DNA from 4 places in the Blautia hydrogenotrophica DSM 10507 genome. Region 2 is predicted to be linked to each of the others. Evidence: riboswitches for the same ligand, from Rfam matches in the RefSeq annotation. Region 2 holds a riboswitch; each other region holds the start of a gene.

Region 1 (5,894 bases), 690 kb from region 2:
CGTTATTTTCCGCGCTATTTTGGTAGCGCGTCCATTCGTTGTCTTCCAACTCTTCCGGCAGAAAACCAGCGTCTGCCTCTGTCTGAAATCCTTCCTCATAGCCAAAGCTCTCAAAGCTTTCCTCTTCCTGTGCTTCTTCTTCAAAATTTGCGTTTTCCGGTAGCATGGCTGCCGCTGCCGGAAGCGGACACGATGTGATTCCAAGCACCGCCGCCATCCATACCGCCGTTAGTCTCCTATGCATCTGACTCTCCTTTCTCTAGCAAACATGGATACTCTTAGAGAAACCGAAAAGTCTGTCCTTTGCTTCGGTTTATCTCAGAGTAGAGAAATTCCTGATATGAAGCTGCCCCATACCAGGAATTTCCTCTTTTCTTGTCATTATATTGTCTATCTACTCAGATTACAAGATGGTTTCCTCTTTCTCAGACTATTTTACCTTCACGGTCTTCCAGTCAGAGTAAGAGCCAAATACTTTCTCTCCATTCACGGTACGATATGCACGCATGGTGTAGTAGTAAGTCTGGCCGGACTTCAAGCCGGTGTTGGTGTACGAAGTCGTGCTTCCCTTTCCGATCTGAGTCACATAATGCCATTTTCCGTTCTCGGAAGTCTTGTAGTAGATACGGTAACCGCTAGCTCCATTTACCTTATTCCAGTTCAAGGATACTTTCTTACTTCCGGCAGTCGCCTTTGTGATCACCGCTTTCTTCGGAACCGCTTTTCCGGTCTTTCCTTGGGAGTACGCTCCGAATACTTTCGTCCCGTCTACGTTGCAGTACGCACGTACATAGTAAGTATAGTTCTGTCCGGTAGTCACTCTTGTATGTACATAAGAAGTATTTCCAGTCTGGGTTGCATATTTCCATCCTGAATTACCGGTCTTATAGTACAGACGATAACCATCGGCTCCTGCCACTTTATCCCAGGTCACCTTGATTCCATTGTAACCCCAGGTCTGAGTCTTGCTGATGGAAGCCTTCGCCGGAACTGCTTTCGCCATCAAATTGGTCACATACTTGCTATATATGGTGCCGCCCCATCTGTTGCTGGCTGCTTTTACCGTATAATAATACGTCGTTCCCGTCTTCGCTGTCTCATCTGTGTAATTCAGGTCAGTCACTGTGGCAATCCGTGTGAAATGTCCGCCTTTGACTTTGCGGTATACCAGATAACTGTCCGCATTATCCAGGGCCTTCCAGGTCAGTTTCACACTGTCATAGCCAACGCTCTTAGCGGTGACATCCACTTTTGCATTCTGGAAAGCTGCTTTCGCTTCATCCGATGGTTTTGTCACAGTGACATTCACACTGGAGAAGGACTGACCGCCGCCTTTTGCAACAACCGTCAGTTTCAGACTCGTGCTTCCCTCTCCGACCGCTTTGACATTTCCTTCGTCATCTACGGTCGCAACAGATTCATCTCTAGACTCCCAATGTATGGACTCAATCATGTCCTCGCTCCCTGAAATCAGACGGTAGCTTGCTTTTCCAGTCTCTCCCAAGTTCAAATTAATATCTTCATGCTGTGCAAAAACACCCAGTGGTCCGTCAGGATTCACGGAATTCGTCGCATTTTTAGGAATTTCATAACCATCTGCGTGAGGAGAAGCCTGGGCCTCATCCGGGCAGTTCGTCTGATAAGGAAGATATCCGTCATAGCTTCCCAGGCTAATAATTGCCTGCAATCCAGAAGCTCCCTTTGGGCAGTAAGGAATCTCATTGGTGTTCGGTCCAAAGGTATTGTCTTCTTGCTTGAAGGTCAGCAGATAATCCACCAATGTCATCTCTGTATCCGGGTCTTCCTTGTAGATATAATCTTCATCAGCATTCACGTCAATGCCATAAGCACGCAGGGCTGCGATGACCATCGCTACATCTGCCGGATCCTCTTCTTCTCCCACCACGGTCACAAAGAGTTTCCCTGTGCTCTTGAATTTCTCACTGATCAGCTTCATAGACGTGTCAACTGCTTCTCTGACTTCGTCATTCTCCGTATAGTACGGTGCCAACACAAGCATCGTCTGTGCCGTCGCATACGGATGCCAGTCAAAAGTATTTTTGTCAAAGAAATGCCAGCCTCCTTTTTCATCCTGGCTGTCCAAAATGTGCTTTATGATCTTATCTCTGGTCCAGACCGCATTGGCGGGAAGCTCATGATTTCCACTGTCATAGGCAGCCAATGCCAACGTCCAGTCTTCCAGCTCTGAACCCATCTCATCCTCAGGGTGGTAGGCCACCAGATTCTGATATACTCTGACACTCATTAAGGCAATTAAATCGACAGTCTTCTCGCCGCTCGTCACCTGTGACGCGTCCAATCCCATCGCGTTAATTGCGATCGCAGCCATCGCCAGCTCACTGGTATCCAGATAAGGAGCTGTCGCCATCTCCACCGCTCTTGCGCAAGCATCTGCCTTCTCTTCTTCTGACAGTGTCTCACCCGCATTCACACGGTTCAATAGATCCCAGAATGCGTTGTCACTCTTAGCCTGATCCAGGAGAGCTGCTCTGATCGCATTCAGTTCATCCACGTGTTCCTCCCTAAACTGCACGTCCATATACAGCCACGGATCCTCGAAATATCCTTCCGCCCTTGCCGGAACACTCACGATCATATCATCCGGACAGTTATAAAAGGCGTTCGTATCCGTAGACGCCGGCGCATCTCCTCCCATCACCACGTCCATCAAAGGGCATTGACCGAACGCATACACTTCAATCGTGTTGACGCTGGCAGGGATTGTCACTTTCTCCAGCTTCGCACCATAGAACGCCTGCGACCCGATCTTTTCCACGCCATCCGGAATCACACATTCCTTCAGCGCTGAGCAACTCATGAACATGCTGGTGCTTATTTCTTTCAGAGAAGCCGGCAGCTGAATACTCTCCAGAACTCTGCACATGGAAAATGCTTCACTGCCGATACTGGTCACGCCGTCTGGAATAGAGATCTCACCCAGGCTTATGCAGTAGTCAAAAGCATTTTTTCCAATGCTGGTTACGCTGTCCGGGATGGAAATCTCTGTCATCTGCATACATCTTCTAAAGGCTCTGTCGCCAATGCTCGTGACCCCGTCTTCGATCACAACCGTCTTGATGCTGTCCACCAGCTCAGACCACGGCGATGCGTCTGCGACAGAGTAATCCGTCATCTCCCCGCTTCCGCTGATGCGCAGCTCTCCGTCCTCAGAGAGTTTCCATGTCACGTTTTCGCCGCAGGTACCTTCCTGTACCGCAGCTTCCTCTGCCAACACCTCGGCAAAATCCTCAGCTTCAAAGGGCTCCTCTTGGGATACAGAACTGGAGAAGCTTTCCTCAGCCTTCCCTGAGGCCTCCTCCTCGCTCTGGAATGACGCCTCAACAGCCACATCCTCAGCTGCCAGTGCAGTCACCGGCACTCCTGTAGCAGCAATGGCTCCCGTCATCAATAAAGCCATAAATTTTTTGTACGCCTTAAATTTCATTTCTTTCTCCTTTTTACTCGATCGTTATTTTTTGAAAACATCTGCGAGCGAATTTTTTTCCTCCTTTCCTGCTCTCCTCCGCAAAAAGCCGAAAAAAGACAAAAAGATAGCTTCATCCTTTCTCCCGCAGAAAGGACTACGCTATCTTTTCTATAATAATATAATATGGTGACTCGGTCTTTCGCCTGCCGTACTCACAAACGTTTTCCCCTAGGCTTTGTTATGTATCCTGACTTAAGTTCTTCCTACTAGAACGCCTTCCCAGAGTATCCTCCAGTGGCATATCGTCCGTTCGTCCCTCTTACAGTAGAGATAGGCTGTTCTGGATTCTCACCAGATTCCGTTAAATAGGTATCAAAACCTAACCAAAGCCTCTATTCATTTTGCGTAATTATTATATCCCTCTTTTCTGGCCATGTAAATCTTAATTAATTACAATTATATTAAATTTTCATTTCGTTTTTTTTAATTCCCTTATTTCACCTTCACGGTCTTCCAGTCGGAATAGGAACCGAAGATCTTCTCACCATTTACCGTGCGGTATGCCCGCATAGTGTAGTAGTACGTCTGCCCGGATTTCAGGCCGGTGTCGGTGTAGGAAGTCGTGCTTCCCTTATCTCCAGTACTCCCCCTCTTTGGTGAAGTAGCCTTTTGCCTCGATTTTGTAACGATACTCGCCTGGCGCTAGATAATAGATTCCGAATTTTCTGGTCTCGATCACCTGATCTGCGTTGCTGTATACCGTAAACTTCTGATATTCTGGAAAATTTGCATTAATGGAGAACGTTACTTTCGTTCCTTTTTTCCATCTGCACGGCGATGGTCCGTGAACAGCTCGCAGAATTCTTTCCTTCGTTGAAGGTACTTGTCACCGTCTGATAATTATCCGCCATCGCCAGATAGTTCTACTCTCCAGGTGTCAGTTTATGCTGCTGATTTCTCATATCAGTTGGTATCCGCGTCCTCTCCCTATACAAAGAGAAACTCTCACCTCAATAACAAGCCGGTATCTCCGATGGTGAAGCTTCCAGTCTCTGTCTGATAACCTCCTTTTATATAAAATTAAGATTTGTTCACAATTTATTTACTCATACGTTTGTCGAGCGTTTTTTCACATTCCTGTCCGAATACCAGTCTCATCTCCGTAGACTCTACCCATGACTTTTCCGTGGATAGAGTACAGATAATGTACTTCCACTCGGTAATCTTCATCACTTTGCACATACACTACCTGATAGTAATACGCTGTCAGCGGCGAATGATTCTGAATGTGGCAAAACCGCTCAACCATCTCCTCCTCGGCCTGCTCAGACAGCTTCCGGTGGTTTGGAGAGGCATAACGAATAAAAGGATGATAGCACAGGAAAATCTGAAGTACATACGCCAAAACTAACCCCAAACAAAAAAACATGATTTTTTCACGCAGGCTCTTCTTTCTCCTCTTCCATATTTTTGAAACCACAACAGTGAATCCCAACGAGAACACAGACAGCACAAACCCATAATAAAGCCATGCATATAAGATTTCACCTTTCCACATAAAACACCTCAACTGACAAAATCCGTGTCTGAATTAAAATTCCACTGCCATATATCATAAGCACTTTCAGATACCCAATTCATATCTTCACTTATCCCTAAAGATCTAATCGGATCATGTTCTTCTGCAAATACACTCCATTCACCATGCCCAATAAAACGGTACCCTCTTTGCGCTGTTACACGAAAACGACCATCATTAGGATAACCTTGCCTCTCATTTCCATCAAATCTGGCTCTAAAATAATAGTTGACTCCTGGTTCTAAATTTGTAGCGTCATCAACTCCTACACAAAAATTAACCTCACAATCTGAATCCCCAAAAGATGTATCTAGATACTCAGAGGGTTGATTTGTGAAATAATCAAAGTCTGATGATGTATCTATATAACTATATCCACAATCTGCTTCATAAATTTCATCCATCGTATCTGGATTATAATTATAAAATGTTATTTCCATTTCCAATGCTTCATTATCATCAAACGCCAGATTTCCCAGTTCATCTTCCGAATAACAATAGGATAATTCTACTTGATGCTTACGCATACCAGAAAATAAACCTTCATTAAAAACCACGTTTACTTTTCCTGGAAACCATTGATATCCTGATTCATATCTATTATTTCCATCCCCGTAATGTGGAGAACTTAGGGTTGGTACGCACCGTGTATTTTTATTGGTTCTAGAATCATGTAACAAAATCATGTTAGCATAATTTATATGATATTGTTCATTTATACCATATACCTCTTTTGATATATCCAATAAATCGGCAGGCTCTATCTGTTTAATTACCTCAGGAGTAACTTCTATTACTTCTTTAAGGTCTTGTAAGTCAATTATTTCGTTAGTTCTAGCGCTATTTTCTTTTGTTTCAATACAGTAT
Region 2 (5,894 bases):
TTCAGCGGATGTAACACGATGCGTTGGAAGAGTTCTGTACTGTCTGATCCAGATGGATATCTAAGCATGGATGCTGCCGAGATTCTAGCTGATTTGTTTGGAGAAGTATAAAGGTGGCAGACGCAGAAGAGAGTGGCAAGGGAGAAACAATGGCGTGCCGCTGCAAAAGAGTCTTTCTTTTGCAGCGGTATTTTTGTATAATGGAGACAGATACTTTCAGCGAATAAAGGCACGAAAGACATTCTTTGAGGAGTGCATGTGTTTTTGTAAGCTGGGGAGAAAGAGAGAGTCAGGAGGTAATGGAAATGGAAATGACACCGACGCCGCACAACGGAGCCAGACTGGGAGAGATAGCCAAAACTGTGCTGATGCCTGGAGATCCGCTTCGGGCAAAAGTGATAGCGGAGACTTACTTGGAAAATCCCATCTGCTTTAATACTGTAAGAAATATGTTTGGATATACAGGTACCTATCATGGTAAGGAGATCTCTGTCATGGGAAGCGGTATGGGAATGCCTTCTATTGGCATCTATTCCTATGAGCTGTTTCACTTTTATGATGTGGATAAGATCATTCGAATTGGTTCTGCCGGTGGAATTCAGGATGATCTGAGAGTGATGGATGTGGTCGTAGGTCTGGGGGCATGCACAGACTCCAATTATGCTCATCAGTATCAGCTTCCGGGAACCTTTGCGCCGATTGCCAGCTATGAGCTGGTGGAAAAGGCTGTGGACGTGGCGAGGAGACAAGGGACGCCTGTGCATGTGGGAAATATTCTTTCTAGCGATGTTTTTTACAATGAAGTGAGCAGTGAGCAGTGGAAGAAGATGGGAGTTTTATGTGTTGAAATGGAAGCGGCTGCTCTCTATATGAATGCGGCCAGAGCAGGAAAACAGGCCCTGTGTCTGTTGACAATCTCAGACCATCTGTACCGGAAGGAATCCCTAAGCGCGAAGGAAAGGCAGGAGAGCTTTCATAGTATGATGAAGATTGCATTGGAACTGTGAATATATGCTGAGAATCTGAAAACATAGTGTTAAGCTTGATAGATTTTGGCCCTTCATATCGAAACATCTCCCGGAATAATATAAAATAAACGCAACGAAATTGTTACAAAGTTTTTAAAAAAATTAATTTTAGGCTTGCATCCTTTGTAATATTGTGTTAATATGTAGGAGAAGTAAAGAAAATGTTACGGATATATTAAATATCCGTCCAGAAAATTTACGAAGGGTGTGAATTATGAAAAAAAGAATTGTGTGCTTAACATTGGCACTCTTAATAAGTGCAAGTCAGGTGATGACTGTTAGTGCATCACGAGAAGAAGAATTAAGAGAAGAAGCGGCATATACTAGCAGTCAGCTGGATGCTACATACAGTTATATTAATGATTTGGGAGCTCAGATCGAATCACTGAATGCGGAGATTGCGTCTTTGGATCAGGATTTAGTAAATACAATGGTTAATATTGAGGTTTTGAATACGGATATTTCCAATAAGGAAGCAGAGATTCAAAAGACCAGAAAGAATTTAAAGAGAGCAAAGGCTAACAAAGAGAAGCAGTACGAGGCGATGAAGCTCAGAATTCAGTATCTGTATGAGAATGGCGGAAGCAATGCCTGGTATAACCTGATGTTGGATTCTAATGATCTGTCTGAGTTATTGAACAAGGCTGAGTATACTCAGAAGATGTATAAATATGACCGTGACGCTTTAAATAAATATGTGGAGACGATCAAGGAGATCAAAACTCTGGGCGTGCAGTTGAATGGAGAGAAAGCTGAGCTGGAAGACATGAAGGCTGAGCAGGAGGCAAATCAGGCGAACCTGGAAGTACAGATTAGTGAGAAACAGAGTGCGGCTAACAATGCAAGCAATGAGATTGCTTATGCACAACAGCAGGCCAATGAATATGCAGCCTTGTTGGAAGAACAGACGGCAGAGATTCAGAGACTGGAAGCTGAGAGGATTGCCGCTGAGGAAGAGGCGAGACGTCAGGCAGAAGCGGAAGCTGCGGCTGCTGCAGCTGCTGCCGAGGAGGCAAATAATCAGGAAGAAGATACTGATGCTGAGGATGCAGACGGTGAAGAAGATTACACAGAAGAAGATGGCACTTATGAGGAGGATGGCTCTGAGGATGTGGTTACTGATGAGTATGGAAATGTCATCGATGAGGACAACACTGTGGAGGACACAGACTACAGTGAGTCAGGCAGTACAGATTCTTCTGTAAGTTATTCTGGAAGTGGTTCATCGGTAGCTGACTATGCTACACAGTTTGTGGGAAATCCTTATGTATACGGTGGAACAAGCCTTACAAATGGAGCTGACTGTTCAGGTTTTGTTCAGAGTGTGTATGCAAATTTTGGAGTGAGTCTTCCGAGAACTTCCTATGACCAGATGAACGTGGGAACAGAGGTTTCTTACTCAGAGGCACAGCCAGGAGACTTGATCTGCTACGGCGGACATGTGGCAATTTATCTTGGAGGTGGCAGGATTGTTCACGCATCCAATAGTGCTCCATATCCAGCAGGTGGTATCAAGATTAGTGACAATGCGGCTTACCGTACAATTCTTTCAGTAAGAAGAGTTATGTAATTGAGTTGAGAGTCCGCTGCAAGATAGTTCAAGGCTATTTTGCAGCGGCTTTTTACTGTGTGAGCACACAGGCGTATGCGCCGGAGTGTGAATGCCTGTTAGGATTGCGGGAGTGCGATGCACGGAGCAATCTGTAGCTTATACTTTTTGGAGGTGCTGCCGATAGGCGGCAAGAGGGCTCGTATGCTGGGTAAGCCCCTTGTCACACTATATGGTTGAACTGTTACAATATTTGTAGGAAATTCGGCAATAGCACTTGACATTGGTGTACCACAATGCTATAATACACCCTGTATAATTCCATAATGAACATATTAAGTGCCAGCCATTTATTGTGGGAATGGATGGAAAAGGGAATCAGGTGAGATGCCTGAGCGATCCGGTCACTGTATCAGAGGAGTGAAGTCTCGAGAATCCATTGTGCGCAGTGCGCATGAGAAGGAGAGACAGAGCGATGAGCCTGGAGCCAGGAAACCTGCTTAGTATGGCGAGGTGAAGCTTCCGTGTAAAGTGTAACAGCCACTTCTGAGATAATCCGCAATCTCAGATGCGTATCTGTAAGAACAGATGCTTTTTATGGAATCCGCCTGTTCATATGAATTATGCATGATTAAATGGCAGGCGATTTACTCTGGTCATTCGTTCCCTCCGCGCACTCATGAACGAACTGTCTAGCGCTGGAGTAAATCGCACCCCCCTTAAAGAGGAGTTCACAATGAAAGAGAAGAAAGAGTTTTGGGAGGACAAGGAGTTCTCTTTTTTTTGTCACAAAAATTGCGAGTACTTTCCGTGCCATGAGACAAAGGACCTTGAGAATTTTAATTGTCTGTTCTGTTATTGTCCTCTGTATGCGTTAGGAGATAAATGCGGTGGCAATTTCAGAATATTAGACGGAGGGATTAAGGATTGTTCTAAGTGCATGTTACCTCATAGGCGGGAAAATTATGGATATGTGACGGGTAAATATCATGAGATCATGGAGCTAGTGAAAAAGAATCAGAAGAAATAGTACAAAGAAGTCTGTGGAAATGGAGAAGAAAATGAAAATAACGGTTTTGATGGAAAATACAGCGGTATCAGAGAGGTATCTGTGCCGCCATGGACTTAGTTTATATATAGAGACTCAGAGGCATAAGGTTTTGTTTGATATGGGACCAGATGCCTCTTTTTTGGAAAATGCAAAGAGGCTGGGAGTGGATATCAGCCAGGTGGATGTGGCTTTTTTATCCCACGGACATTATGACCACGGAGGCGGACTGAGTGCATTTTTACAGGAGAATTCCAGAGCAGATGTTCATGTGCAGGCCGGAGTGTTTGGAAAATATTATGCCCACGATGCTCATCCTAAGAGAATCCGCTATATAGGGCTGGATTCAGCCCTGAGGGATCATTCCAGGTTGGTTGTACACAGAGGTGGCTACCGTCTGGATGAAGAATTGGAAGTGTTCTCAGGAGTGAGAGGAAGAATCTGTGCATCTCCGGCCAATGACAATCTTTACTGGGAAAAGGATGGAAAAGAAGAACTTGATACTTTCGAACATGAACAGAATCTTTTGGTACATCAGGAGGCTGGAAGAGTATTGGTCTGCGGTTGCGCTCATAACGGTATCGTAAATATTCTGAGTAAGGCAGAAGAGCTGCCAGGGGGCCCTCTGACACAGGTAATCGGCGGTCTTCATCTGAATAATATTTATGAGGAAGATGAAAAGAAACGCTGTGAATTCTACCAGAAGTTGGCATCCCATCTGATGTGCAGGCCTTGTGAGTACTATACTTGCCACTGTACGGGAGTCAAAGCCTATGAAGAGCTAAAGAAGCTGCTGGGGGAACAGATTCACTATCTGTCGGCAGGCGCTGAGAAGTCTCTGTGACTTTGTACATGGAGGGGAGCGGGTGGAAAATTAAAATTGATGAGCGTTCCCAGAGTGGAGGAGAGGAAAAAGACAAAACCAGACGAGTGTATCGTCTGGTTTTGTCTTTAACTTGTTTGAGGGGGGAGATAGAGAGTGGTTATTCATCTATCCAAGTAATACTATACAATATAAATGTGAGCAAATTATGGAAAATTCCTAAAGGTTTTGGGAAAATCATAAACAAATTCTAAATAACAGGTTTATTATAGGGATTCACTTCGGTTTGTGTACGGTACCAAAAGAGAAATTCCTCGAGATTTTGTTCTTTGACAAAACTGTTACTGTGTAAAATAGAATCTACAACCTGATAGTCAGCGTTAGAGATAGAGTCCAGGCCGCCTCTCTTGACTGGTGCAGCCAGCTTTTTTGCCATCAAGTTTAGAATAAGTTTTTGAGAGATGGAAAGCTTTTCCCGCCGAATACCGCCTCTAAGATAGAAGACAGGCAAATCCATGAGGTCGTTGTACTGGTGAAGCAAAGCGATAAAACCTGGAGTAGGGGAGAGGATTCCCACAGTGATGACGGCTTCGATGCGAAGGTATTTCTGAGCTTTTTCTAGGCCGCGTATCCTCTTGTCACAGATCCATCCCATGTAGATGACTTCTATACCGGGAGAGAAGGTTTTTTTCATTTTTCCAGCAGGGCAAGATGGAAGGTTCAGTTTCTTGGAAAGCATTTGAGCATATTTTTCCGTAAATCCCGTGTTGGATTCGTAAATAATTGCCTCTATCATTTGTACTCCTTTGCAGCTTATGTAAAATTCTGTCTATATTGTAACGGAAAGGAAAAAAGAAAGCAAGGGCGGAATCGAAAGGAGGCGTCACAATGGTTAAGAGGAAGGGATTGACAGGGAAATTTGATGTGATAAAATAGGGACAGAAAAGGAGTTAGAAATAGCTAACACATAAGAAGGGAGGGAGATGAGATGTTTACCAATATTGTCATTGTGGTTGTGTTGGCCGTGGTAATTTTGGCAGGGCTAAGAGGTTCTTTCAAACATCTTCGAGGGGAAGGAAGCTGCTGTGGAGGGGAAAGCACGGTTAAACCGAAAAAGAAGAAGCTGACAGGGCAGATTGTGAACCAAAAGGAGATTCGTATCGAGGGAATGCGCTGTGTTAATTGCCAGAATCGGGTGACGGAGGCTTTGAATGAGATTGAAGGCCTGTCGGCGAAGGTCAGTTATAAAAGAAAAAATGCTCAGCTTAAGATGGAGCGGCAGGTCTCAGACGAGGAGATCAAAAAAGCAGTGGAACATGCAGGATATAAAGTGGTAGCTTAAAGTTGCTCGATTACAGGTGTCGTCTTCACAGCAAGAGTATGCTGTGAGGACGGCATTTTTTCGTATGGCTGAGGATATTCCCGCGAGGCCTTTCATTGTATGTC
Region 3 (5,894 bases), 980 kb from region 2:
TGAATGACAATGGCAATCAGTAGTACAAACAGACAAGGCATCAAAAATTTGCTGACTCTTTCTATTCCCTCAGAGACGCCCCGCACGATGACATAAATACACACCAACAAAAAGATAACCCCTAAGATCAGAGGTTCAATTGGTGAACTGACGAAATTCATAAAATAGTCCTGATATTGAGTAGCACCTCCTCCAAAATCCGCACCAGTTAAATAAACCCAAATATATTTTAGAACCCATCCTCCCACGACAGTGTAATATGATAAAATCACAAACAGTGTCACGATGCCGATGCATCCTGCAAAAGTCCAGCGGCGGTTTAGTTTTCGGAAAGCACCGACTGCATTTTTCTGTGTCGCCCGGCCTAGACTTAATTCAGCTAGCATAACTGGAAAGCCCACCAAAGCTACGATTAAAATGTAGCATAAGATGAAAGCTCCTCCACCGTAGGCTGCGACTTTTCCCGGAAATTTCCAAATGTTTCCCAGCCCCACAGCACTGCCGGAGGCAGCAAGTATAAAGCCAATGTTGCTAGCCCATTGGCTTCTGTTTTCTAGTTTTTCTTTCACGTCTCTATTCCCCTTTCCTGATAAATGGCAATCTTAGCCTTTATACAGTCAGTGGATTATTATATCATATTTGTGGTATTTTTTCTATAAAATACCTTGATTTTGTATAGATGGACTGTTATCATCCAATTAGGAGATTTTTTTGAAAATATTGAAAACTGACAAATATTTATTTCGACAGACGAAAAAGAAAGGTTATATATGAAAAAGACAGCAATTATGACAGACAGCAACTGTGGACTGATGCCTGTAGATGGCAGTCGGCTTGGAATCTATGTGATTCCCATGCCAGTTTTAGTGGACGACCAGACATATTATGAAGGACAGGACATCACCGTAGAGGAATTCTACAAAAAATTGTCTGAAGGTGCAAAAGTCAGTACCTCTCAGCCCTCGCCGGGTGACGTGATGGAGATGTGGAATCGGCTCCTTAAAGATTATGATGAAGTTGTCTATATCCCTATGTCTAGTGGACTGAGCAGTACCTACCAAAACGCGTCTTTGCTTGCGCAAGAAGAACCCTATGCTGGAAAAGTGTACGTGGTGAACAACCATAGAATTTCTGTCACTCAAGCACAGTCCGCTCTAGACGCAAAGCTTTTGGCTGACCAAGGTAAAAACGGTGCTTACATCAAGAGAATTTTGGAAGAGGAGTCCATGGATGCCACTATCTATATTGTCGTGGACACTCTGGAATATCTAAAAAAAGGCGGACGGATTACACCAGCGGTCTCCGCCATAGGTTCTATGTTGAATTTAAAGCCCGTATTGACAATTCAAGGAGAAAAATTAGATATGTATGTAGTTAAACGTGGAATGAAAGCTGCATTTAAAGAAATGTGTAAGGCACTGGACAAAGATATTAATACTCGCCTAGGGGAATTTTATCACTCTGGACAGTTAAAAGTCGGAATTGCCAACACAGCGATGGAAGCAGATAAGTTGGAATATTTCAAATCAGAGCTCAAAAATCATTTTCCTGACTTGGAACTAGTACACCTTCCGCTAACTATGAGTATTGGATCTCATGTGGGTCCTGGAGGACTTGGGATTGGATTAGTGAGAGCCCATGTCTAAATTTTAAAATAAAATGGGCAAGCCATATAAAAAAGAATCCTGCGAGGCAGGATTCTCTGTCTGCAGCGGGTTGCGTCAGCAACCGCATTTTCGTCTCCGCGGTGCGATCCTACGGAGTATTTGTGTTATAGGAAAGGGCTTTCACACATTAGTGTGACAAGGCTTTTCCTATAACATAAAAACAGAATGAGTCCGGTAAATACCGAACTCATTCACAGACGATAGATTTTGTCTAACTTTTTTCTTATTCAGCCATGGATGCCTCATAGATTTCATGGATTGCCTTTCCGAGAGCAGCATCAAATTCTTCCTGTGTCTGTTTTGCGTTAAGATCTGACAGGAGGGCTCTTGAGAAGCTTGCAATCAAGCCAGGATTTTCCCGTAATAATTCGTCTGCCTCGTTGCGGCTGTATCCGCCGGAGAGCGCTACAACACGCACAGTCTTTGAATCTTTCATCAGATCTGAATACAAACCTGCCACAGTCGGAATACTCACTTTAAAAATTAATTTCACAGAAGAATCCAGTGCCTTCATATGTTGCATAATTTCCTCGATCAGAATTTCCTCTGCTTCTTTTTTAGAATTACTATTGATATTTACTTCAGGTTCAAGAATCGGCACGAACCCCTTCTGAACAATCTTTAATCCTATATCGAATTGCTGATCTACGATTTCACGGATTCCTTTTTGGTTTGCATTGTGGATCACAGAACGCATTTTAGTTCCAAAGATATTTCTCCCCCTGGCCTGCTCCAAAATTTTGTCTAAATTCGGAATAGGTTTCATCAGCTGAACCTCATCTTTTTTCTCATCTAGGCCCTTATCAACTTTCAAGAAAGGAACGATTCCTTTTTTCTCCCACAGATAGTCTGCGGAGTACAGACCATCCACTTTGCTGTTCATGGTCTTTTCAAACAGAATCGCGCCCAAGATATGTTCCGAGGTAAAAGCATCGCTGGTGAGAATTCTGCTGCGCATCTGGTGAATCAGATCAAACATCTCCTCCTCAGAATGGTATTCCGTCTCCTGGATTCCATAAGCTTTTAAGGCTTTTGGAGTGCTGCCGCCGCTCTGGTCTAAAGCTGCGATAAAACCTGCTCCATTTTTCATGCGTTCTAGCTGCGCTGTGTTCATACAGTGATTCCTCCTTTTTACATAGATATTAGTTTTTGCTAACTTCTTTGTATTATACCACTTTTTATCATTTTTTTCCACTGGAAAAGCCCAAACAAAGAGAATATTTTGCTATATTTTTGGAAGTTTACGAAATGAATACCTAATTATTGTTATTTACTTGACAAATAAGGTAGAACACTTGTATATATAATATTAAACAGTTTAACATAATACAATATGGTGTTGTCCGTTCATAAATGCGGATAACTTAAAAAGGAATCTGGTAAAAGCCAGGACAGCCCCCGCTACTGTGAGAAGGACGAAACTCAAAGACCACTGGAGCCATCCGGGAAGGTGAGGAGTAGAATGAATTCGAGTCAGGAGACTTGCCATATTGCGTTGTTACAGTCATATTCGGTGGGAATTTGAATGTATGGACAGCACAGGGAAGAACGTTCGGGGGCAGATGTACGTCTGCCTCTTTTTTTGTGGAACAGAAAAGAGCTTGTTCACACTGATATGTGAAAATTCTTTTTATCGTTTAAACGTTCTGCTACGAATAAGCGTTTAAAAAAAGATATTGTCCGCTTGCGGCGGACCGCGTGTGCTGATAATTCCAGAAAAAACTCTGCAGATTCTCCATCGTTTTTGAACAACAATTGGGGGACGCAGAGTTTTTTTATTATAGCGGGATACACATACAGAAAGGTGTCAAGAAAGGAGAATGAAATGGAACTGAATGAAAAAATCAAGGATTACTGGGAAGGAGAAGCTGATGTCTACAGCCGCGGAATCCAAGAAGAATTGAATGGACCTGCCAGACAGGCATGGAAAGAGCTAATCGGTGAATATTTGCCAGCAGAGAGAAATTTGAAAATATTGGACGTGGGAACAGGCCCTGGATTTTTTCCAATTATTCTAGGCGAAGAAGGCCATCAGGTCATTGGAATTGATATTACAGAGAATATGATCGCCTGCGCCAAAGAAAATGTCAAGCAATGGGGCCAGCAAGCACAACTTCTGACAATGGACTGCCAAAATTTAAAATTCGAAGACGAAAGCTTTGACGCAATCCTCTGTCGCAATATCACATGGACTTTAGACGACCCTAAGAGAGCATACAGGGAATGGTTTCGGGTACTAAAACCAGGCGGCAGTTTGCTGGTATTTGACGCCTGCTGGTATCTTCATCTTTTTGATGAGAGTCTGGGACAAAAATATAAAGAAAGAGAAGAACAGATTCGAAGAAAATACGGAAGAGGTATCCACGCTCACGCAGATGAAGAAAAAGGTAGAGTGCTGAGTAAAAGATTATATCTAAGCGACAAGCTCCGTCCCCAGTGGGATTTAGATTGCCTGCTCAAATTGGGTTTCTCCAAAGTGTTTGCCCAAAGGGACATCACAGATCGTGTGTGGGACGAATTGGGACGTGAATTAAACGGTTTGACTCCGGAATTTCTTGTGGGTGCACAGAAGTAAAGGAGTCTGCTATGGGAAAATACATACGTCTGATTACCTTTCTAGGTAAAGCTAAAAAAGAGACAGCGGTAAAGACCACAATCAGTCTTGCCGTCGTGGCGCTTAGCTTTACTCAGGCATTTTTTTTGGCCCAAGGAGTGAGCGCGGTGTTTGCCCAGGAAGAACTACAGACAGTCTTTACCTGGTTTCTTCTGTGTCTTGCAGCACTTTTGGCAAGGGCTTGGATTCTTCGCTTTCAGGAAGGATATACCAAGAAGATGGCAGCAAAAGTCAAAAGCGTTATTCGGGATGTCATGTTGGAAAAGTTGATGGAATTAGGTCCGTCCTACCGCAATGAGAGGCGAAGCGGAAATCTTCAGTCTCTGATTACGGATGGAGTGGAGTCCTTTGAGGCTTTTTTGACACAGTATCTTCCTCAGATTTTGGTTGTTCTGGCGACGACGGTTTTTTCCACAGTTTACCTCTGGTCTTTAGATCCTGCCGTAGGACTGCTGGTTTTGGTTTTGACAATCCTGTCCATTGTAATTCCACATCTTTTTATGCCCGCTGTCTCACGGGTGATGATTGAATACTGGCAAGAATATGCTCAGCTAAATTCCCAATACATTGATGACATGCAGGGAATGAGTACATTAAAATCTCTGGGTGCAAGTCAAAGAGAGGGAAAAAGACTGTCAAAAAGTGCATGGAAGTTCGCAGCAAATTCCATGAAGAATCTGGGAATCTCCTTGTCAGACTCGTCAGTGATTGTCGCCTGTACGACCATTGGCACTGCCGCTAGCGTAGCGTTAGCGGCAGTTCATATGGCACAGGGAAATATCAATTACCAGTCTTTGCTGATTATTTTGTTTCTGTCTGGAGAGTGTATGAAGCCATTAAATGACTTAAATACTTACTGGCATGGAAGCTATCTTGGGCTTTCTGTCGCAGAAGAGCTGTTTGAAGTTCTAGACGAACCGGTTACCATCAAGGATGGAAAAACAACTTGCTGTTTTTCCGATACACTCCCAGAAATTCAATTGAAAGATCTCACCTTTCGCTATGAAAAGGAAGGGTATGATGTCCTTAAACACGTTGATATGAAGATGGAAGCGGGAAAAGTGACCGCGATTGTGGGAAAATCTGGTTCCGGAAAATCTACTATAGTCAATTTACTGCTTCGTTTTTACGATTACGATTCTGGAACGATTCTGGTTGGAGAAAAAAGTCTAAAGGAATATGCGGCCCAGTCTTTTAGGAGTCAAATCGCGGTGGTGTTTCAAGAATCCTATCTGTTCTATGGAACTGTGAGAGAAAACATTAAGATGGCTCGTCCAGACGCCTCTGACTATGCGGTGGAGCAGGCAGCCAAGACAGCAAATGCTCACGATTTTATCATGGAGCTTCCGCAAGGATATGACACTGTCGTTGGAGAGAGAGGGGCTACGCTCTCAGGGGGTGAAAGGCAGCGGATTGCAATCGCCAGGGCAATCCTAAAAGATGCTCCAATCTTGATCTTGGACGAAGCCACTTCCAGTGTAGATCTCAAAAATGAGAAGGAAATTCAAGAGGCTTTGGAGCGCTGTATGCAAGGTAGGACAACTGTGGTAATTGCACACAGGCTTTCCGCAGTGGTGAAAGCTGACCGGATCTATGTGTTGGAGCAGGGAAGA
Region 4 (5,894 bases), 1.2 Mb from region 2:
CCGCTGCTGGGGCGGTGGATACCATTGCAGCACAGAAAGAATGTGGATTTTCCTGAGCCGTTCGCTCCCATAAAGGCGACTTTTTTTCCTCGCTGAATTTCGAGGGAAAGTCCGTTCAGAGAATGGGTGTTTTCGTCATCGTAGGAGAAATACAGTTCTTGGGCTTTTAGTATAATATCTTTCATATGGGTTTGCCTTTCTTATCGCAGCCGCAAAATCACAGTGACTGCAAGTAAAAATGTTTCAAACAGTAAGATATAGAGGATTTCACGTCTTTTGGGCGGAAAATTCTCATGAAGTACGCGGATGGTTCCGTCATAACAACGGGATTCCATGGCATCGTAGAGAAGATTGGATTTTTTGATTGCCCGGATTAGGAGAGCTGAGGCCATGAAACCGAAGGATTTGCATGAGGTGATGAAATCCTTATTGCCCAGACGAGAGTTCTGGGCGGTTGTGATTGCCGAGGATATCTCCATAAGTATAAAAATAAATCGATAGATCAGAAGCATGAGTTCGATGATTAACCGAGGACAGTGCAGTTTCTGCAATACATGGATAAAATCTGTGATAGGAGTACTAAATGAAAAAAAGTACAGACAAGAGACACTTGCCAGTGCAGTCAAAATCAATTGTACTGCATATAATAAGGAAGCTTTGCTGCCGGTCAAATACCAGCTTCCAATGGAAAGAGCGAAGAGATCTGACGGTGTCTTTGAGACATTTAAGACGATGGCCACAGTACTCAGAATCAGGAAGACTAGAGGGACTGTGAGGAATTTCAGATAACGGAAAAAAGGGATTCCACCCTTGTATATGGTGAGAATCCCTGTCGTTACCAGGACAATTCCAGCAATTACAACAGAACGACTGACCACACAAAATAAAAGGGTCAGGGTTGTAAATGCAAATTTTTCTCCGGCATTGTGATATCTAAGTTTAGAGCGGTAACATAGCTGATCGATGGCAATCATAAGTACTCCTTTCGCCGGGATACAGAAATTATTCTTCTCTGAGCCATTTTTTCCGTTCTACATATCTGCCCATGACAAAAGCGATCACACCCACGCCGATACCTGTCTGAAGACAAAACAGCAGGCTTTCGACTTCTCCGGGAAGTTCATGACCGAGAGCTTTTTCAAAGATTGGTTCAAACCATGGTGTATAGCTAGAGTCGACTTCTTCGACAACAACGCTTCCCGCATCGTCAGAACCGCCGAACTCCTTATCAGGCATGGCAAACAGTGGAATAAAAGCCATGAGAATGACAACAATAATTAAAATGAGCACCGTCGATTTTTTCATATCAGTGCACCTCCTTTAAAAATCCGATGGAACGCAGCTCCGGTTTTGCATAGGTCTCCAACGCGGAGATAATCAGAACCGTCAAAATTCCTTCGATGATTGCCAAAGGTATCTGTGTTGGTGCAAATACTGTCAAAAATTTTCCCATAGCGCCTGCAATGCTAGTATCCGCGTGGTGAGCGAAAGCCATCTGGATAGCGGTTACACAGTAGGTAAACAGATCTCCCAAAGTGGCTGCTAAAAAGACGCTGACTTTTCGATTTACATTGGCTTTTTTGCAGAGAAGGAAGACTCCGTAAGAGACAAACGGGCCTGCGACAGCCATGGAAAATGTGTTTGCTCCTAAGGTAGTCAGCCCGCCGTGAGCCAGCAGGATAGCCTGGAAAAGTAAGACGATAATGCCCAGGATGCTGACAGCGGATGGTCCAAAAAGAATGGCACCTAATCCGGTTCCTGTCATGTGGGAGCAGCTCCCAGTCACAGACGGAATTTTCAGTGAAGAAATCACGAACACAAAAGCGCCGGCCATCGCTAGAAGCGGCAGTAGCCGGGAGTTAGCAGCCACTGTCTTTTTCATGGAGAAAAAGCCTGCTGCCAGGAAAGGAATACACAGGATACCCCAGGCGATACAGTAGGTGCCGGGAAGATATCCCTCCATGATATGCATGGCGCTGACTGCGGGAGTAATTCCGAAAGTCAAGGCAAAGATTGTGGATAGCAATACAATCTTTTTTTGTTTTTTGGTCATTTTTAGTTCCCCTTTCTTTAAATGAAGTAAGACAAAGGCACAGGGCTGGCATAAGAGCTGTCGTCAGTCGCTTTTGATATACAAAAAGCCTGTCTGAGCGACAGACAGGCGCAGCGGTTCCTTCTCTTTTGGCAGAAGAAACATAAGCACCAGGTCATCGTTCGTAACCATGTGCGAAGCTTGTATATGGCGGTATTCTGACTTAGGAATCTCTGCGATTTCCCCTCCTTCCCGGCGAACCAGTGGATTGTGGGGAACGCTCCTCCTTTACAGCGGCGTGACCGTAAGAGATTTGCACTCTTTTCCCATTTATCCTGTTTAAGGACCATATACAAGAAATTGCCGAAATTTATTATAGGCTTTCGATTATGAATTGTCAACTATTATACAGTGTTTTTTTAAACGTTTTACAGCTATTCACAGATGATTTTTCCTGACAGATCCAAGTTTGTGAGGGAGAATTTTTTGAAAAAAAGAAACCATAGAATTGACATTGAATGGGGTTATGATATGATAAAAAAAGCGAAATAAGATCAGAAGAAGTCTTATGAGAAAGACAAAGGAAAGTTAGGGGAAGAAGAACTATGAGTATTTCCATGATCGGAATTGATCACAGTATGGCACCTGTGGATATTCGGGCTAAATTTGCATTTACAAAGAAGGATGCCAGCAGTGCTATGGAAGAATTGCTTCAGGAGAATGAGATATCAGGCTGCATTATTTTATCAACCTGCAACCGCATGGAGGTGTGGGTCAGCACTGCCGAAGACTGGGAGGGGGATCTCTATGCCAGTCTTTGTAAGATAAAAGAAGTTCCGGCGGGACAGTACAGAGATTGTTTTACTGAAAGAAAAGACGCAGAGGCCGTGGAACATTTATTCTATTTGACCAGCGGATTAAAATCACAGATTTTAGGGGAGGATCAGATTCTGACCCAGGTAAAAGATGCCCTGTCTTTGGCGAGAGAGCATTTTACTACGGATAGTGTGCTGGAAGTGTTGTTTCGTATGGCGATCACTGCCGGGAAAAAGATTAAGACAGAAGTTGCATTTTCTAGAGGCAATCTCTCTGTGATTCATCAGGCGATTGCCTGCCTAAGAGAAAAAGGCTATGAGGTCAAGGGAAAGACCTGTATGGTTATTGGAAATGGTGAGATGGGAAAGATTACCGCTCAGACTCTGAGAGAAAACGGTGCAGATGTGACGGTGACTGTTCGCCAGTATCGCAGCGGTGTCGTGAATATACCGATGGGATGCAAGCGCATTAATTATGGAGAGAGAATGGAATATCTGCCAAAATGTGACTTGGTAGTCAGTGCTACGGCCAGCCCTAATTACACGTTGCGCCGAGAGCTGTTTGAAGGAATAGAATTGGGACATCCAGTGATTCTCATTGATCTTGCAGTACCGAGAGATGTGGAACCTGCGCTGGCGCAGCTTTCACAGGTGACTCTGTATGATATGGATAGTTTTAAGATGGAAGCAGCCTGCGAGGAGCAGCAAGAAAGTATGCAAAAAGCGGGAGCGATTGTCCATGAAATGATGGAGGAATTCTATCAGTGGCTGGATGGACGAGACGTGATTCCGCGTATTCAGGAGATCAAAGCAGAGGCAGTTCACGATTTAAATCTGAGAATTGCAAAGATTCTTAAAAATACGCCTATGGAGGATTCCGATAGGGAGCGGTTGACACAGGTAATTGACACTGCTGCGGGCAAAGTAGTCAATAAGATGATATTTGGACTGAGAGATGCCTTGGAGCAGGAGGCGTTTTTGGAGTGTGTGGCTGGACTGGAGAAATTGTATGAAGAGTAAAAGCTTTTTTCCGTTGTATGTAAATTTGGAAGGAAAATTGGCAGTAGTAGTGGGAGGCGGAAAAATTGCGACCCGTAGGGTAAAGGCCCTGAGCCAGTTTACAAGAGAGATTCGAGTGGTATCCCCTAAGGTGACTCAGGAGTTGGAAGATCTGTCTAAGGCGGGCGCAGTAGCCTGGATAAACCGAAAGTGCAGAAGATCTGATCTTTCAGATGCCTATATGGTGATTGCGGCCACAGATGACCGCAGAGTCAATGATGATATTTACCGTATTTGTAAGGAAGAGGGAATCTATGTAAATGTGGCCAGCGATAAGGAAAAGTGTGATTTCTATTTTCCTGGTATTGTGAGATATAAGGAGATGGTGATTGGTATCAATGCCAGTGGGTTGGATCATCAAAAAGCGAGAAGAGTGCGGGAAGCTATTGAGAAAGTATTGATGGAGGAAGATATATGAATACAATCAGAATTGGGAGCCGGGAGAGCAAACTCGCAGTGATTCAAAGTGAACTTGTCCAGAATTATCTGAGAGCTCAGGGTCTGGATGCACAGATTATCACAATGAAGACGACGGGAGATATTATTTTAGACAGGACCTTAGATCAGATAGGGGGAAAAGGTCTGTTTGTCAAGGAGCTGGATAGAGCTTTGCTGGATGGCAGAAGCGATCTGTCTGTACATAGCTTGAAAGATCTTCCGATGGAGGTAGCGCAGGATCTTCCGGTGGTGGCTTATTCTAAGAGGGAAGATCCCAGGGATGTGTTGATTTTGCCCCAGGGAGAGAAAGAACTGGACTTATCTAAGCCTATTGGAAGTTCCAGCCTGCGCAGATGCATTCAGCTCAAAAAATTATTCCCAGAGGCAGAGTGCAAAAGTGTTCGAGGAAATGTATTGACCAGGCTGGAAAAACTGGACTCGGGCCAGTACAGCGCTCTGGTGCTGGCAGCGGCAGGAGTGAAGCGATTGGGACTTCAGGGGAGAATCAGTCGTTATTTCACAGTAGAAGAAATGCTTCCGGCGGCAGGTCAGGGAATTCTTGCAGTTCAGGGAAAGGCAGGTCAGGATTATTCCTATCTGGGAGCGTACAATGACCGGCAGGCCCAGGCAGAGGCGCTGGCGGAGCGTGCATTTGTCCGTTGGCTAGACGGCGGCTGTTCTTCCCCGGTGGCGGCTCACGCGGTCTGCCAGGGAGAAAGGCTTCAGATGACAGGACTTTACTATCATGATCTAACGGGACAGTGGCATAAAGAACAGATCGCGGGAGAGACTTCCCAGGCCAAGATGTTGGGGGTTGAGCTGGCGAAACGGATGAAAGGGAGATATGAATAGATGGCAGTAGGAAAAGTATGGCTTGTGGGAGCAGGCCCAGGAGACATCGGACTGTTTACCCTAAAAGGAGAAAGAGTGCTAAGAGAGGCAGAGGTAGTGGTCTACGACAGTCTGGTAGGTCAAGGAGTTCTCTCGATGATACCGGAACAGGCGCGCTGCATCAATGTGGGAAAAAGAGCAGGAAATCACACGATGCCTCAGGAGCAAATCAATCAAGTGCTTCTAAAGGAGGCACAGAAAGGATTCCGAGTGGTTCGCCTAAAGGGCGGAGATCCGTTTTTATTTGGAAGGGGAGGCGAAGAACTAGAGCTTTTGAAAGCTCATCATATTCCCTATGAGGTGGTGCCAGGTGTGACTTCACCGCTGGCAGTTCCAGCTTACAATGGGATACCGGTGACCCACAGAGATTTCACTTCTTCCCTCCATATTATCACGGGACATAAGAAAAAAGGAATGGAATATGATATCGACTTCCAGGCGCTGGTGCACACGAAGGGGACCTTGGTCTTTCTGATGGGGGTGACAGCTCTGGAAGATATCTGTCAGGGGCTTTTGAAAGCTGGAATGGAGCCGGATATGCCGGCTGCAATTTTACAGAAAGGGACGACGGCGGGGCAAAGGCGCATTGTGGCCACAGTGGAGACTTTACCAGAGCAGGTGAAGCGTCAGGGAATTGAGACACCGGCGATCATCGTGGT

Evidence for each region. Region 2 has a riboswitch for cobalamin ahead of BLHYD_RS13375 (cysteine-rich small domain-containing protein). Riboswitches for the same ligand answer to the same signal wherever they lie in the genome.
Region 1: linked by a shared signal. The riboswitch ahead of BLHYD_RS09645 (leucine-rich repeat protein) and the one ahead of BLHYD_RS13375 (cysteine-rich small domain-containing protein) in region 2 are both predicted to bind cobalamin.
Region 3: linked by a shared signal. The riboswitch ahead of BLHYD_RS08315 (class I SAM-dependent methyltransferase) and the one ahead of BLHYD_RS13375 (cysteine-rich small domain-containing protein) in region 2 are both predicted to bind cobalamin.
Region 4: linked by a shared signal. The riboswitch ahead of BLHYD_RS07195 (energy-coupling factor ABC transporter permease) and the one ahead of BLHYD_RS13375 (cysteine-rich small domain-containing protein) in region 2 are both predicted to bind cobalamin.

Annotation. Positions count from the first base shown of each region.
Region 1 covers NZ_CP136423.1:2,077,546-2,083,439, forward strand. The annotation lists gene BLHYD_RS09640 (PQQ-binding-like beta-propeller repeat protein) at 1-244, opposite strand, end outside; gene BLHYD_RS09645 (leucine-rich repeat protein) at 431-3,466, opposite strand; cobalamin riboswitch at 3,669-3,851, opposite strand; gene BLHYD_RS09650 (hypothetical protein) at 4,578-5,006, opposite strand; gene BLHYD_RS09655 (hypothetical protein) at 5,015-5,773, opposite strand.
Region 2 covers NZ_CP136423.1:2,764,369-2,770,262, reverse strand. The annotation lists gene BLHYD_RS13390 (N-acetylmuramoyl-L-alanine amidase family protein) at 1-111, shown strand, start outside; gene deoD (purine-nucleoside phosphorylase) at 306-1,007, shown strand; gene BLHYD_RS13380 (C40 family peptidase) at 1,243-2,598, shown strand; cobalamin riboswitch at 2,898-3,095, shown strand; gene BLHYD_RS13375 (cysteine-rich small domain-containing protein) at 3,314-3,607, shown strand; gene BLHYD_RS13370 (MBL fold metallo-hydrolase) at 3,639-4,469, shown strand; gene BLHYD_RS13365 (hypothetical protein) at 4,699-5,244, opposite strand; gene BLHYD_RS13360 (heavy-metal-associated domain-containing protein) at 5,437-5,790, shown strand; gene BLHYD_RS13355 (hypothetical protein) at 5,886-5,894, shown strand, end outside.
Region 3 covers NZ_CP136423.1:1,784,312-1,790,205, reverse strand. The annotation lists gene BLHYD_RS08330 (sodium-dependent transporter) at 1-569, opposite strand, end outside; gene BLHYD_RS08325 (DegV family protein) at 771-1,646, shown strand; gene BLHYD_RS08320 (fructose bisphosphate aldolase) at 1,891-2,781, opposite strand; cobalamin riboswitch at 2,985-3,171, shown strand; gene BLHYD_RS08315 (class I SAM-dependent methyltransferase) at 3,493-4,242, shown strand; gene BLHYD_RS08310 (ABC transporter ATP-binding protein) at 4,254-5,894, shown strand, end outside.
Region 4 covers NZ_CP136423.1:1,539,100-1,544,993, forward strand. The annotation lists gene BLHYD_RS07180 (energy-coupling factor ABC transporter ATP-binding protein) at 1-185, opposite strand, end outside; gene cbiQ (cobalt ECF transporter T component CbiQ) at 201-974, opposite strand; gene BLHYD_RS07190 (energy-coupling factor ABC transporter substrate-binding protein) at 1,003-1,305, opposite strand; gene BLHYD_RS07195 (energy-coupling factor ABC transporter permease) at 1,307-2,053, opposite strand; cobalamin riboswitch at 2,225-2,398, opposite strand; gene hemA (glutamyl-tRNA reductase) at 2,638-3,867, shown strand; gene BLHYD_RS07205 (precorrin-2 dehydrogenase/sirohydrochlorin ferrochelatase family protein) at 3,857-4,324, shown strand; gene hemC (hydroxymethylbilane synthase) at 4,321-5,196, shown strand; gene cobA (uroporphyrinogen-III C-methyltransferase) at 5,197-5,894, shown strand, end outside.